DNA from 3 places in the Vibrio sp. R11-SG3-ISO9 genome. Region 2 is predicted to be linked to each of the others. Evidence: predicted binding sites of a transcription regulator. Region 2 holds the regulator's gene; each other region holds the start of a gene.
The links. The regulator PurR, encoded in region 2, represses purine synthesis genes. The targets are predictions, from matches to a motif close to TNANGNAAACGTTTNCNTNA.
Positions count from the first base shown of each region.

Region 1: the regulator PurR is predicted to act here: its motif matches at 3,962-3,981, upstream of glpX (class II fructose-bisphosphatase).
Region 3: the regulator PurR is predicted to act here: its motif matches at 1,233-1,252, upstream of AC6R05_RS12475 (formate--tetrahydrofolate ligase).

Region 1 is NZ_JCBDGU010000012.1:61,912-67,069, reverse strand. It holds gene hslV (ATP-dependent protease subunit HslV) at 1-350, shown strand, start outside; gene hslU (ATP-dependent protease ATPase subunit HslU) at 402-1,736, shown strand; gene AC6R05_RS04755 (1,4-dihydroxy-2-naphthoate polyprenyltransferase) at 1,896-2,813, shown strand; gene rraA (ribonuclease E activity regulator RraA) at 2,887-3,405, shown strand; gene zapB (cell division protein ZapB) at 3,474-3,716, opposite strand; gene glpX (class II fructose-bisphosphatase) at 4,041-5,048, shown strand.
Region 2 is NZ_JCBDGU010000038.1:36,043-41,200, forward strand. It holds gene AC6R05_RS11815 (TVP38/TMEM64 family protein) at 1-17, opposite strand, end outside; gene AC6R05_RS11820 (TfoX/Sxy family DNA transformation protein) at 142-732, opposite strand; cyclic di-GMP riboswitch class I at 861-945, opposite strand; gene purR (HTH-type transcriptional repressor PurR) at 1,117-2,121, opposite strand; gene torD (molecular chaperone TorD) at 2,443-3,090, opposite strand; gene torR (two-component system response regulator TorR) at 3,347-4,060, shown strand; gene elyC (envelope biogenesis factor ElyC) at 4,191-5,069, opposite strand.
Region 3 is NZ_JCBDGU010000039.1:23,661-28,818, forward strand. It holds gene AC6R05_RS12475 (formate--tetrahydrofolate ligase) at 1-1,201, opposite strand, end outside; gene AC6R05_RS12480 (inosine/guanosine kinase) at 1,459-2,763, opposite strand; gene AC6R05_RS12485 (CreA family protein) at 2,893-3,372, opposite strand; gene AC6R05_RS12490 (hypothetical protein) at 3,623-4,117, shown strand; gene AC6R05_RS12495 (HAD-IA family hydrolase) at 4,503-5,158, shown strand, end outside.

The sequences.
Region 1 (5,158 bases), on a different contig from region 2:
TGCACCAAGGCCACCTAACCAAAGCTGCCGTTGAGCTGGCGAAGGATTGGCGTAGCGATCGCGCTCTGCGCAAACTAGAAGCCCTATTGGCTGTTGCCGATGAGACAGCATCTCTGATCATCACTGGTAACGGTGACGTAGTGCAACCAGAGCATGACCTAATCGCAATTGGCTCAGGCGGCAACTTTGCACAAGCAGCGGCGACAGCACTACTAGAAAATACCGATTTAGATGCACGTGAAATCGCAGAGAAGTCACTGACCATTGCTGGCGACATCTGTGTATTCACCAACCATCACCACACTGTTGAAGAACTAGAAAGCACCGTTGAGCTACCGAAGCCGGAATAAGACTCAAACCAATATCGCACCCAACAGTGATTCAAGAATTAAGGAATAGACATGTCTGAAATGACCCCTCGTGAAATTGTTCATGAACTGAACCGCCACATCATTGGCCAAGAAAATGCGAAGCGCTCTGTGGCTATCGCCCTACGTAACCGCTGGCGCCGTATGCAGCTAGAAGAGAGCCTGCGTGTTGAGGTTTCTCCTAAGAACATTCTGATGATCGGTCCAACCGGTGTGGGTAAAACTGAAATTGCTCGCCGCTTAGCGAAACTTGCAAACGCACCTTTCATCAAGGTAGAAGCGACCAAGTTCACTGAAGTCGGCTACGTGGGTAAAGAAGTAGAGACCATTATCCGTGACCTGACCGACGTTGCGATCAAGATGACTCACCAACAAGCGATGGAGAAAGTAAAATTCCGCGCTGAAGAGCAAGCTGAAGAGCGTATCCTTGATGCCCTTCTTCCACCTGCTCGTGACGCTTGGGGCCAAAACGAACAAGCTGATGAAGGCTCATCAAACACGCGTCAGATTTTCCGCAAAAAACTGCGTGAAGGTAAGCTAGACGACAAAGAGATCGAAATCGATGTTGCGGCACCGCAGATGGGCGTTGAAATCATGGCGCCTCCAGGCATGGAAGAGATGACCAACCAGCTACAAGGCATGTTCCAAAACCTTGCTGGTGATACTAAGAAAAAGCGCAAGCTGAAAATCAAAGACGCATTCAAGGCACTGACTGAAGAAGAAGCGGCAAAGCTTGTTAACCAAGAAGAGCTGAAAGAGAACGCAATCTACAACGTTGAGAACAACGGTATCGTGTTTATCGATGAGATCGACAAGATCTGTAAGCGTGGTGATAGCTCGGGTCCAGATGTGTCTCGTGAAGGCGTTCAGCGTGACCTACTGCCTCTTATCGAAGGTAGCACAGTATCGACTAAGCACGGCATGGTGAAAACAGACCATATCCTGTTTGTTACTTCAGGCGCATTCCAAGTGGCTAAGCCATCGGATCTGATCCCTGAGCTACAAGGCCGTCTACCAATCCGTGTTGAACTTGAAGCGCTATCAAGCCACGACTTCAAACGTATCCTGACTGAGCCCAAAGCGTCTCTGACTGAGCAGTATATCGCTCTAATGAAGACAGAAGAGGTGGACGTTGAGTTCACTGAAGACGGCATCACTCAGATCGCAGAAGCAGCATGGCAAGTTAACGAAACCACTGAGAACATCGGTGCACGTCGTCTACACACGGTAATGGAACGTCTAATGGATGAGATTTCATTCGAAGCGACAGACAAAGCCGGCAGCAAGCTAGTGATTGATGCAGGTTACGTGAAGTCTAAGCTAGGCGAATTCGTTGAAGACGAAGACCTAAGCCGCTTCATTCTGTAGCACAAAAATATCCAACTTGTTGCTCTAACGCAAAGAAACAGCAAGCTGATAACCGATTTCAAGGCCCACTCTCGAGTGGGCTTTTTATTACCTAAAAAATGAGCGTATACTCGAAATACGGTATGACACAGTGTCCTTACAACGACAAATAGACCTACGATGAAACAATCTCTACTGATTTGGCTTGATGCCGCACGACCAAAAACTCTGCCTCTCGCACTCGTCTCTATTCTTACAGGAAGTAGCTTAGCGTTCGCTAGCGATCAGTTTTCTCTCTCCATTGCTTTGTTGGCTTTTCTCACCGCGACCTTACTGCAGATCCTTTCCAACCTCGCCAATGACTATGGCGACGCGGTAAAAGGCACCGACAATGATAAACGTCTAGGCCCAATGAGGGCGATGCAGTCGGGTGCTGTCTCAGCCGCAACAATGAAGCAAGCCATCATCCTAAACATTGTGTTTACCATGATTGCTGGGCTTATCTTAATTTTCCACGCCCTATCCTCTATTGAGAGTATTCTCTCTTTCATCGGTCTGGGTGTGCTGGCGATTGCAGCAGCGATTGCTTACACCGTCGGTAACAAGCCTTATGGTTATATCGGCTTAGGCGACCTGTCAGTATTCATCTTCTTTGGTCTGCTTGGTGTATCCGGAACTTACTTCCTGCACACAGGGCACATCGAACCAAGCCTATTCTTACCCGCTTTGGGCTGTGGCTTGATGGCGGTGGCCGTACTAAACATCAACAACATGCGTGACATCGAAAACGACAGTGAGTGTGGTAAACGCACCATGGCAGTTCGACTAGGACAGCGCAAAGCCAAGCAGTATCATTTTGTCCTCCTGAGCGTGGCAGTGATTGCTTTCGCTAGCTACCTGCTTATTCAAGATAAGCCCGCTTGGATTAGCCTGCCGTTTTCACTGAGCATCATCACCGTTTACAAACATGGTAAGGCGGTTTGGGATACGGACAAACCCGCACAAATCGCACCTATGATGCCAGTTATCGTCAAATGCTCTCTGGTGACTAACTTATTGTTTGCTGGTGTTGTTGTAGCTCAAACTCTATTGACATAATTCAGACTAATCATTGCAAAGGGATCGAGCACCGATATACTCAAAGTAAGCTCATTGTTCAAAAGGTACGCGAATGGAATACAACACTTCAGCACTGTGCGACATCTATCTAGACCAAGTGGATGTCGTAGAGCCGATGTTCAGCAACTTTGGTGGAAGAGCCTCCTTTGCTGGACAGATCACGACACTCAAATGTTTCGAGGACAACGCGCTGATCCGCTCTGTGCTAGAACAAGACGGCTTGGGTCGTGTGTTGTTGATTGATGGTGGTGGCTCACTGCGTAAAGCGCTGATTGATGCCGAGTTAGCACTGTTGGCCGAAGACAATGAGTGGGAAGGTATCGTGGTGTATGGCTGCGTTCGCGAAGTAGACGAACTAGAAGATATGAACCTAGGTATTCAAGCCCTTGCTTCTATTCCAGTTGGCGCTGTACAAGATGGCGTTGGTGAAGTCGATGTTCCAGTCAACTTTGGCAGTGTTAGCTTCCTACCTGAAGATTACCTCTATGCCGATAACACCGGTATCATTCTGTCACCAGAGCCACTCGATGTAGAGTTTGAGCTTGATGCTGAAGACGATGAAAACGAATAGTTGATACAAAAATGCCCGCTAACAGAGCGGGCATTTTTTTCATCAGCGTTTATCGCAGCAAAAGTGGATTACTCAACTTCGTCCATCTTGCCTAGTAGGCTGCGAATGCGATCTTGCCATGCTGCATGCTCTTGCTGCATTTGCTGAGTTTTTTGCTCTAGCTCTTCACGGCTTGCTTTTAGCTCACCAGCTTCTGTCGCTAGCTGCTGCTTCTCTTCTTTTAGCTCTTCTACTTCCATTTGCAGAAGTGCAATAGTATCAACTGCTGTTTGAATTTTTGCTTCTAGTTGCTCTAGTACTTCAAAAGACATTCTGGCCTACCTTTAAGTTATCCATTTGATGTTGAAGGTTCACTCCACTTATTGCCCCATTCTACTCAGCAGAGCACGGATAAACACTCTATATCTTCGATATTTTGCGCCATTCGATGAAAAAAACATCGCTTTTTACCGAATATTGACGTTAATTGTGCCAGCACTATTACCTAACTGATTATTTCAGTGAATATTTCAAAATTTCAGCTCTGCTTTGATCGTAAGCAAAGCCACAAAAGCAAAAAAGCAAACGTTTCCTTTGAACTATGGTAAAATCCGCCGCGAAATTTCTATTCCCCCTTTGAAAATTTTGGAGTCCGCATGAAACGCGATTTAGCAATGGCATTTTCTCGTGTCACTGAAGGTGCAGCACTAGCAGGTTATAAATGGCTTGGCCGTGGTGATAAAAACGCTGCCGATGGTGCCGCAGTAGAAGTCATGCGCAGCCTGCTCAACAAAACCGAAATCAGCGGTGAAATCGTGATTGGTGAAGGCGAAATCGATGATGCTCCGATGCTATACATCGGTGAGAATGTCGGTGTTGGTGGTGATGCCGTTGATATCGCCGTTGACCCAATCGAAGGGACACGTATGACGGCTATGGGCCAGTCAAACGCACTGGCTGTACTAGCAGCGGGTGAAAAAGGCAGCTTCTTAAAAGCGCCTGACATGTACATGGAAAAACTGGTTGTTGGCCCTGGAGCTAAAGGTGCTATCGACCTAGAAAAGCCACTAAAAGAGAACCTAGAGAACATCGCTAAAGCACTGGGCAAATCTCTAGATACGCTTGTGGTAACCACGCTAGCTAAACCTCGTCACGACCAAGTGATCGCAGAAATGCAGGCGATGGGCGTGCGTGTGTTTGCTGTGCCAGACGGTGATGTCGCCGCTTCTATTCTAACTTGTATGCCTGACAGCGAAGTGGACGTGATGTACTGCATCGGTGGCGCGCCAGAAGGTGTGGTATCAGCAGCAGTAATTCGCGCACTAGATGGCGACATGCATGGTCGTTTGCTGCCACGTCATGAAGTGAAAGGTGACAACGAAGAGAACCGTAAGCACGGTGAACTGGAACTTGAGCGTTGTGCTGAAATGGGCGTAACTGCAGGTGTGGTTTTAAAGATGGAAGACATGGCGCGCAGCGATAACGTCGTATTCTCGGCAACGGGCATCACTAAAGGTGATCTGCTAGAGGGCATCACTCGCCAAGGCAACATTGCAACCACAGAGACTCTGCTGATTCGTGGCCGCTGTCGTACAATTCGTCGCATCAAGTCGATTCACTACCTTGAGCGCAAAGACCCAGAAGTGATCGGTCACATTCTTTAATAACGACCACCACGTAAACTTTGTTCAAGGCCAGCACTTTAATGCTGGCCTTTTCTTTTTATAACGATGCTGTCAAGTGGCTATAGTAAATGGTTTGCTTTATAAATGCC
Region 2 (5,158 bases):
ATCATTTTCTTACTCATGGGAGCGTCCCTTAATCTTTTGCTTATAGTTAGTATAGTTAGACAGGAGAAGGAAAGATTAACTTTCAAAAGAAAATAAAAAAAGCCACATTAATGTGGCTTTTTACAATTAAGTGATTTGGACCTAATTAATAGAGCTGATGAGTTCGTCACGTCGCTGCTGAGGTATCACTGACCAATGAGTGCCGTTGATTGCACCTTCAAGCGCCCAAAGTAGCTCTAAGCTCACACTTGATGAATGAGACTCTTTAATGGCTTTGTATGCATTAACAGAACCTGACTCATACAAGCTTTCAACGGTATCGATCCCTGCTTTTTTCAACATTCGCTCTGTGGCAAGTCGAAGGTTTGGCAAATCTTTCAATCGAGTCGGTTTCGCCGATGATTGGATTTGTTTCTCTTCTTTAGCACAGTTAAGGGAAGCTTTTGCCAGCTCGATAATACGTTCTTGAGTCTGCCAGAGGTCTTCTGGGAGGGCAAAATACTTAGTAACGACTGGGAATCCACGCTTTTTGTAAACGTAAGGTTCGAAGCCCTGTTGTTCAAATTGTGAAGTAGTATTCTTATCAGCTCGAATGTGCAACTGATTGTTTACGACCAATGCAAACATGGTGTCATCGGCAAAAAGGCCGAAACCGCCAAACATTGAGCGTGACTTTATCTTTCCAAGTGGCTCAAATAACTTCATTGAGTCCTTGAGTATCGGTTTATCCATATTGTTTATCTCGGTGTATTTGAATTACGCCACCAAATAAGCAGGTCCGAGAGATTAGCAAAATGTCGCAATAAAATTGTCAATAAGCCGTAAATTACTACTAAAGGTAGGAAATACTGCATTTTGCCATCGGTAACCCCGCTACCATACCAATAATGGGTTAGGCCGGAGGCTTTGCGTCTCACCCTTTCAAGTGATTTGCCCTGTGCGTGACTGTATAATCAAGAATAAAGTTTTTTGTTGAATGAGGTTCACACTTGTTATTCTAAAATGTGATCTTAATTCAGTTAATTGTTGTCTTGATATGCAACTGGGTTTTTATTTTTGACAAATAAAAAAAACGCACCAAACGGTGCGTTTTATTAGATTTTTCTAAAGTTTACGTTATTTTAACGTTTTTACTGTCGCACGCTCAATGATCTCTGGATGCATCTCGAACACACGTTTTTCGTGGTCTTTGTCTTTGATACGTTCTAGCAGGATTTCGAACGCGTTCTTACCGACACGACGTTTTGGTTGGTGAACAGTCGTCAACGGCGGTGAGAAGTACTCTGCCAACTCAATATTGTCGTAACCAATCACTGAAATATCTTCAGGGATCTTAATACCTTGCTGTTGTAGGCGGCTCATAAGACCAAGCGCCATCGTATCGTTAAAACAGAATACCGCGGTAGGGCGATTTTCCATTGCAGCGATTTTATCTGCAGCGATAACAGCCGTATCACACTCGAAGTTACCTTCAAGGATTAGGTTGTCATCAGCTTGAATGTCTGCCTCTGCAAGTGCACGACGGTAACCAGCGATACGTTCGACACATGCCGCTTTATCTAAGTGACCACTTAGACATGCAATACGTTCATGCCCGCGTTCAACTAGGTATTTAGTCGCTAGGTAGCCACCTTCTTCAGAGTTGTCGATGATCTTATCTGCTTGTGAACTTTCAGGACCCCAATCCATAACAACTTTTGGAATGTCTGCATGACGGTCAAGCATTTCACGAAGTTCTTCCGTTAGGTCAGAACACATTACTAAGATGCCATCTACACGCTTTTCAGCAAGCATTCGGATGTAGTCACGTTGCTTTTCGTAGATACCACCTGTGTTACATAGAATCAGCGTATAGCCTTGACGGTAACAGTAACTTTCCACACCATCGATCACTTCAGAGAAGAATAGGTTAGTTGATTGAGTTACTAACATACCGATTGTGCGCGTAGAGTTACATTTCAAACTACGGGCAACGGCACTTGGTGCATAATTTAATTCGTCTACGGCTTTGTTTACTTTTTCTTGAGTCGCTTCTGCTACGAAACGTGTCTTGTTGATCACGTGAGAAACGGTGGTTGTTGATACGCCGGCTAAGCGAGCGACATCTTTTATAGTTGCCATGGCTTTATCCTATTGATAGCTACTTCCTCAGCAGTACGGAGCAAGTAGCCGTTTTAAGCTACCAGAACAAGAGCTTAGAATGTGTAGGGCTCTCTCGGTACTAAAGTGCTAAAAAACAAAAAACCGCTAATGAGAGCGGCTTGTCTTAACACCGAAATGCTCTTAGCTAATTTAAAGCATAGCATTTCGAGAATGTTTCATATTTTATCGTTTGCGGTCACAATTTTAGACTGACTAGAAAATACTCGCAATAAAATTCACCCAGAAATCTGGGTGAATTGTCACATTCTACCTAAATTGTGCCTTTAGTCATTAGTGAATTTATTCACCAGCCAAATATTGCGCATCAAGTTTACAGAAAGCGGCTAGCAATTCTGCAACACAAGCGTAAAAACCAAACTCATCAAATTCACGGCATTTCGTTGCAAATTGTGGAACCCAGCTGAGAAGTTGTTGTTCAACAAATTCATGCTGTGTAGTGAAAGCTGCTTCTAATTCTTGCTCGCTCTCGAGGTCGTTTGAACGAATGATAATGTTGCCTAGGAAGTCCAACTCGATGGCTAGGTGATCAGCAGGCTCTTTTAGGTCTTGGTTTACGGCGATTCCGTAAGACGCCATGATGGCTTCCATGTCTTGAGCTGGCTTGGCGTTCAGCAGGCCGCTCTTGTCTAAGTAAATAGAAGCGTACGGTAGAGCACCGTATTTGTCTGACTTAAGGAACAACTCGCAAAAATCTGACGAAAGCTCCAGTTGAGCGTCTTCACGATTCTGCAATCGGTTAAGTGCATCTACTAGGTTATTGATTGCTGGCTTAAGCGTCTCATTGTCGCCAAGACCAGTTAAAAACGAACGAATCTCAACCGAGTGGTAGTTATCCAGTTCTTCTTGAGTCAGCTCTTTTGCGAACAGGCTCGATAGCCACCAGTAGATTTCAGCTCGTTGTTCATTGAACGCTTTCGTTTCTTTCATCTCAATAATCCTAATATCGTCTTTCGTAATATCTGCGGTACGAAGGCTTGCTAACGGTTGTATTTGCTAATTGCAAAGTCACTCGTTAGTAGTAATGCCTATATTGAATTGCGATGGAGGTTAAATAGCAAGGTTTAAGATTGTCTTGTATCAAAAAAAATTCAGGTTTCTGGCTTTTATCTTGCGTACTACTAGAATTGTTACTAGTTATGAATAGAATGGTCACTGAAACTATTAAATAAGAAAAGTGGTGTAGATGAGCTATCACGTATTAGTCGTTGAAGATGATGTGGTAACCCGTAGTAAGCTGGTTGGATATTTCCAGAATGAGGGTTACACAGTAAGCGAAGCAGAAAGCGGCGCTCAAATGAGAAACGTTTTAGAAGAGAATAACGTTGACCTCATTATGCTGGACATCAACTTACCAGGCGAAGATGGATTGATGCTAACTCGCGAATTACGCAGTCAATCAGACATTGGGATTATTTTAGTTACTGGACGCACGGATAGCATCGACAAAATTGTAGGCCTAGAGATGGGCGCAGATGATTATGTTACTAAACCATTCGAACTTCGCGAGTTACTGGTTCGAGTGAAAAACCTACTTTGGCGAATTTCTGCAGCTCGCAAGTCACCAGCAGGTGCCGCTGAGCAGGCGGATGACGAATCTATCGTTCGCTTTGGTGAGTGGACATTTGATATTCCTCGCCGCGCTCTGAGCAAAAACGGTGAGCCGGTGAAATTAACCAAAGCAGAATATGAGCTATTGGTTGCGCTGTCTTCATACCCGAATCAAGTATTAAGCCGTGAGCGAATCTTAAATATGATTAGCCACCGCGTTGATGCGCCAAACGACCGTACCATTGACGTGTTGATTCGTCGTATGCGTGCCAAGATGGAGTTTGATCCGAAGAACCCTCAAATCTTTGTGACGGTTCATGGTGAAGGCTACATGTTTGCTGGCGATTAACGCTTAGAATTAAAATGCTCAACAAGCGAAATTGAAAAAGCCGAGATATTCAGTATCTCGGCTTTTTGTTTATGGAATCAGCTTGAAAACAACATAGGCCATTAGTAATGGTCATTCATGTTATACAGCATTAGTGTGCTGGCTGTGCGCCGCTCGTTGGTATTGCACCAGAGGTTGTAGCATTCTCTTCTTCATCAAGCATCGATGGCTCGGAGATTACGACTGGCTCGCCCATTTCAGAACTTTGGTTATCTAGCCAGTCGCGCAGTGATTGCCAAACTAAGCCCATCGTTTCGTGCCAGTAGCGCTCGGTTTGCTCCAAGTAAATTGCTTTTGGCATGTACTTGTTCCAAGGCTGCTCTATGCCTTCTTGAGCTAAGAAATTGGTTGGCGCAGGAATTGGCTTGATACCAGCGTCATGGAACTCGTTAAGAGCTCGCTGCATATGGCTAGCGGAAGTCACTAGTACCATTCGCTTGTTTTTTACAAACGCTGCAGCCTGACGTGCTTCTTCCCATGTATCTTTGGCTGTCTCAAGCAAGATAATATCAGGCTTGGCTACGCCTAATGCTAGGGCAACCTTGGCCATCATACGTGCGTTACTAACTTCAGTACCACCACCATAGCCAGATAGAATCAACTTAGCACCCGGGTAGATTCGTTGAATGCGAATACCTTCACTCAGTCTCATTAGGCCCGTTCGGCTAAGTTCAGACGTTGGTGGGATTTGGTCATCCACCACATGGCCGCTACCCAACACCATCACGTAATCGACAGGTTCATTAGTCGGTAAGAATGCGGTGTATTGGCGTTCCATTGGCATAAGAAGTTGGCTAGAAACAGGTTGGAACGCGATAAGGAAAATGCCACATAATGCAGACAGCGTGATAAGGCACCCTGTTTTACGTTTTGTAGTGAACATAACAAGGGCTAAGCCCAGAAAAGCGAGAATTAACATTGCTGGCAGTGGCATCAACAGTGAAGACACTACTTTTTTCAGCTCAAACATATCCGAATAGTCCGAAAAAACATCACTTAGTACTAAAAAGAGACATCGCCTCTTTATTCCTGAAATTCCTGTGACAGAATAGCAGGCAC
Region 3 (5,158 bases), on a different contig from region 2:
CCACAACAGGCACGCCATATTTCTTAACGTTATTGATATGCCATTTAAGGTTTTCAAAGCCCGCGATAAGAGCATGTGTGTCGTCATGGAAGATCGAGTCTGGGAGAGGAGTGCCTGGCCTTAAGTCGTATAGACCCGAATTAGCTTTTAAGCCTCTAAGCGTTGCTACAACCACTGCGCAGTCGGGTGACTGTTTGGCTGCAGGAGCTTTGATATTGCACGCCTTCTCGAAACCCATATCAGAGCCAAAACCGCCTTCAGTCACGACGTAATCGGTAAGTCTCAGTGCGATATTGTCTGCAATGATCGACGAGTTTCCGTGAGCAATGTTGGCAAAAGGGCCTGCGTGAATCAGGATAGGGACGCCTTCTAACGTCTGCATCAATGTTGGTTCTATAGCATCCTTCATGGTTACAGTCATCGCTCCAGCGACTTGGAAGTCTTCAGCCGTCAGCGGCTCACCGTTTTGATTGTAAGCTAATACAATGCGTCCGATACGTTTACGTAGGTCTTGTAAGTCCTCAGCGAGCGCGAGAATTGCCATAAGCTCCGAAGCTGCTGAAATATCGAAGCCGTCTTCACGTTCAAAGCCATTAATGGTTTTACCTTCTTCGTTACGACCTACGGTAATCATACGTAGTGCTCGATCGTTATGATCGAGAACTCGTCGCCAAACAATGCGCTTAGGGTCAATATTGAGCGCTTTCAAACCAGAGCGTTGCTCAAAGGCCTCCGCTCCTTCTCGCTGTTCATGATACAAACGAGCGTCGATCGCTGCCGATGCAAGGTTATGGGCCGCGGTGACAGAGTGAATATCTCCAGTTAGGTGTAGGTTCAATTGTTCCATTGGGGCTACCTGAGAATAACCACCGCCGGCAGCACCGCCTTTGACACCAAATACAGGACCCATTGAAGGTTGACGAATACAAGCCATTGCTGACTGATTGATTGCTGCTAAGCCTTGGCTCAAACCGATTGTCGTCACGGTTTTCCCTTCACCGAGTGGCGTTGGTGTAATCGCTGTAACAAGGACCAGTTTACCTTTTGGTTTATCTCCGAGACGCTTTAGACTTTCTAGAGAGACTTTTGCTTTATGTAATCCGAGAGGTTGGAATTCGTCAGTGGTTAAGCCTGCACCGAGAGCAATATCACTGATGTTTTTAAGTGAAGCAGAGCGGCAAATTTCAATATCAGACAGCATATTAAATCCTTATGTTGAAACCGATAAGGTGGTACGAAAACGTTTGCGTGGCGATAATACTGTATAAATCGACCATGTAAAGGCTAACCACACGAATTATGTGCTGGAAGATAACAGATTTATCAGGTCATTGCGCGAGATCAAATCTCGCGATGCCAAGTCATCACGGAAATTTACATAATTTTGTGCAATTGATTAGCTTGAAATAAAAAGGGTTGCATAATGCAACCCTTGTTAGAAAACGTCAGTTCTTATGATTAACGATCCCAGTATGCTTCTTCAAGGCTGTCTTCACGTTCAGGAAGAGCACGACCAAGACGAGGAGAGTGCTGCGTTAGAACTTCGTAGCTTACACGGTTTGCGTACTTACAGATCTGTGACAATGATGAGTAAGTCATGTAAGGCTGATCGTGTTTAGATGAGTTTGGCACATTCATGTGGTGGTGACTGTTTGCTGCCATATCATGAAGTAGTGCAGACAGTGCTGCGTCACCCGCGCCATTGGTGTTCTTAATCTCTAGTGGACCACCAAGGTAAGGCCCAATGTGAGAGTACACCTTAACAGGGTTATTACAGTCATCTTTACGCATTGCACGACTGAATTCGTACTTGTTAAATTCTGGGATGTTACCCGGAAGAAGCGGCAGTTCAGTTTCACGTTTTGCTGTTTCGTCCGTGTAACCAGCCATGTATAGGCCGACAGGACCTGCGGTACATAGAACTAAGTCTACCCACTCCAGTGCCTTTCCAGCAGCAAGCAGAGGATCTTTCTCGCCAGTTAATGCTTGGCCTTCCTCTTCATTCATAGCAACGATAGAGATATTCTCTTTAATGTAATCTTGCCACCATTTAGCGTTGCCTTCGATTACCCATTTAGTGCCTAGCGTTAGTACTACTGGCACATTGTTTTCTTTAGCAATCTCGATAGCGCGAGCGACTGCTTTTGGCATTGGATCTTCTGGTTTACCACGCATTAGGTATGAAGAAACAACCAGTGCAGAAGCCTTTTCAAATACATCTTCAGGAATGCTATCAGGACGTAGGTTGTTCATTTCACCTTCGTTGATCGCAAATGTACGCTCGCCATCATCGGAAATAAGGGTGTAACAACGACCGATAGAGCCTTCTACAGTTTGTAGGTGGTTGAGGTTCATACGTGAAGAGGTACGGCATAGGTAACGGTACGCAAATGAGCCAACTTCGATATTACGCGACATAACACCTAAAAGTACTGATTTGCTGTCTGCTAACACAGAATAGTTGTGCAGAGTGTTACCAATGGTATCACCTGGATATTGGTGCGTGATTAGGCCGCTTTCTACGAGCTCTTCGTATAGGGCATCAGCTTTGCTCTCTTCTAGAACTAGAGAGTGACCTTTACTCAGATCGTATTTAGCCAGGAACTCATCTGAAACACGAGCTTCAATATCTACAATTGTCTGACCAACACCAACAATAATTGGGCGAAACAGTTTTGGTGTTTCCTTCATCTGGTTGATGAGTGGATCACGGGCGTGTGTAGGGAAGTAGTGCTTAGATTTGCGCTGTCCAGGAAATTTCATAAGAAAATTACAGTGAGAAAATTTTGCCGCATGATATCACAGATTTTTGTAATTTCTTTCATTTTTATTACATTTGAACTCACCTGCACATTGTATGTACAGGTGAGTGAACAAAACTAAACCAATGGCTTATTTTTGCTGCTCAGTCAGTGTTGCTGGGTCAATATAAGCTTTAGTACCCCATAGTGGAACAGTCGAAAGGCTATGCTTGAAACTACCTTCGGTCTCTTTGGTTGTGTAAGAGAGGTACAGCAAGGTTTGGTTTTCGGCGTCGTAGATGCGTCTTACCTTCATTGTTTTAAAGAAAATGCTCTTTGATTGCTTGAAGACCACCTCACCTGAGGCGCTCTTATCGATTTTTGCAATCATCTCGGGCGTAATGTCACCGGTTTGACGACAAGAGATCGAACTGTCACTTGGGTCTGCGAGAGAGAAGTCAGCCTCGATAGAAGCGATGTGGCAGGTGACGCCTGGGATCTTTTCATCGTCGAGATGAGAGATCTTAATATCTTTCAAAGTGAAGAAGCCAAGTGATACGTCACCCACTTCGTTATCTGAACAACCAGCCAACATGGTCATAATACCTAATGCGATTAGGGCTTTTTTCATAAGAAGTCCTTTTAATTTATAGAGTTCTAATTACTATAAGGAGTATTGAAAGCTTGAATACGAGTGTAGAGCTTTTCGCTCTATTCGAAAAGGCAGTATTGGGAGAACCTTAATTTATGAAGCATTTAAAGTACTTGTTGGTAGTTACGATGCTCTGTATGCTCTCTGCTTGTAGCTCGGCGCCTAAGGCGACCGTGTGCCTTCCAAATAATTGTGATATTTGGGGATACTAAAAGTAGGTAGTAAAAGAATGAATAATGAAATACCTGAAATTGCGCTAAAAAAGAATGTGTGGTTAGCAAGCCAAGTTGATGTCGCTTATCCTGCAAAAGAGAGTTTGCTTGGTCGAGATGTTTATCAAGCCAACCTAGTCAAGAAAAGCTATCAACTGCTTCCTTCAAATCAAGCTCCCTCCGATATCGAAGAAATTCATAAAGTCGATTTTCATAAGCTCACCGTCCTGTTTTCGCTCAATCAAGCCAGTGTCTATGAAAGTGAATTCGATAAAACTCATATCCTTGAGTTCTTGAGTCAAATTATCTTGTCTGATGAGCACCAACTTTATATTGGAACCTCTGGCCCTGATGTTGTAGCAAGTGCAATTGTTACTGTAGAGGGCGATGACGTACTAATTTCGGATATCGTTAACCAAGCAGGGCAGGACACAATCGGCTTTGCTCAACAACTGGTGTCTTTACTAGGTCGCTCTATCACTTCAAATACGAAACTTTGGGTGGAAAGCTGATAGAAAGAGTGGGGGCGGCGCTCCCACTTTAGCTAGCACGCATTAGAGCTCTACTACTTATCTGGCAAATCTCAACTATCCTCTGTCACAGCCTCATAATAGATAAATGTTTGTACTAATTCACTGATACACCATTGGCTTTGCTTCACATTAATGTCATGTCATGGTGTTTAAATTATCGACAAACTAATCCAATAAGACTCAGTTTTAACAAGCTTAGGGTGATAATTCCTGTAAGTAATTTATAAATAGGGTTATTAAGGTGATCTGTCGCATATTTCGCGAAGTTAATTAAGTGGTTTTGAACAAAATGCTACATCAGTCATGCCTGATAAAACTATATGCCTATAGGATGAAAGTCGAACTTTAGGTAAGTGGTGCAACGATGAGATTAGAGCAAACAAAATGTGTGATATTTGATTGTGATGGAACATTGATAGACAGCGAGAAACTGTGTTGCCAAGCGTTGGTTAACGTTTTCGAGCAGTTCAATGTCTCTTTATCACTTGAAGATTGTTACGCACATTTTCAGGGTGGCAAGCTGGCTGATATCTTAATGGATACACAGCAACGCCTAGGGCTCTCAATCTCTATCGACACATTAGAGCCTCTATATCGCACAGAGCTTGAAGCGCTTTTTCAGCGTTTCTTAAAGCCAATGAACGGTGCTATTGAGTTGATACAGTTTCTTAAGAGCCAAGGGGTTGAGTTCTGTATTGCTTCAAATGCGCCAAAAGAGCGAGTTGAATCCTCTTTGGCTATGACGGGGATGCTTGACGACTTTAAAGGTAAAATCTTTTCGGCGTTCGATGCCAACAGTTGGAAACCAGAGCCTGATTTGATCATGTACACCGCAATGAACATGGGATTCTTACCTAATGAGTGTATCTACGTCGACGATACGATTAAAGGTATTGAAGCTGGGGTACGTGCTGGTATTCAATCTTTCCGTTTAAGGCCTAATCTACCTAGTACCCTAGTCAGAACACCAAAAGCTGACTCCGAAGAGTCAGGCGCTATTGATATCTATAGTCTTGAAGA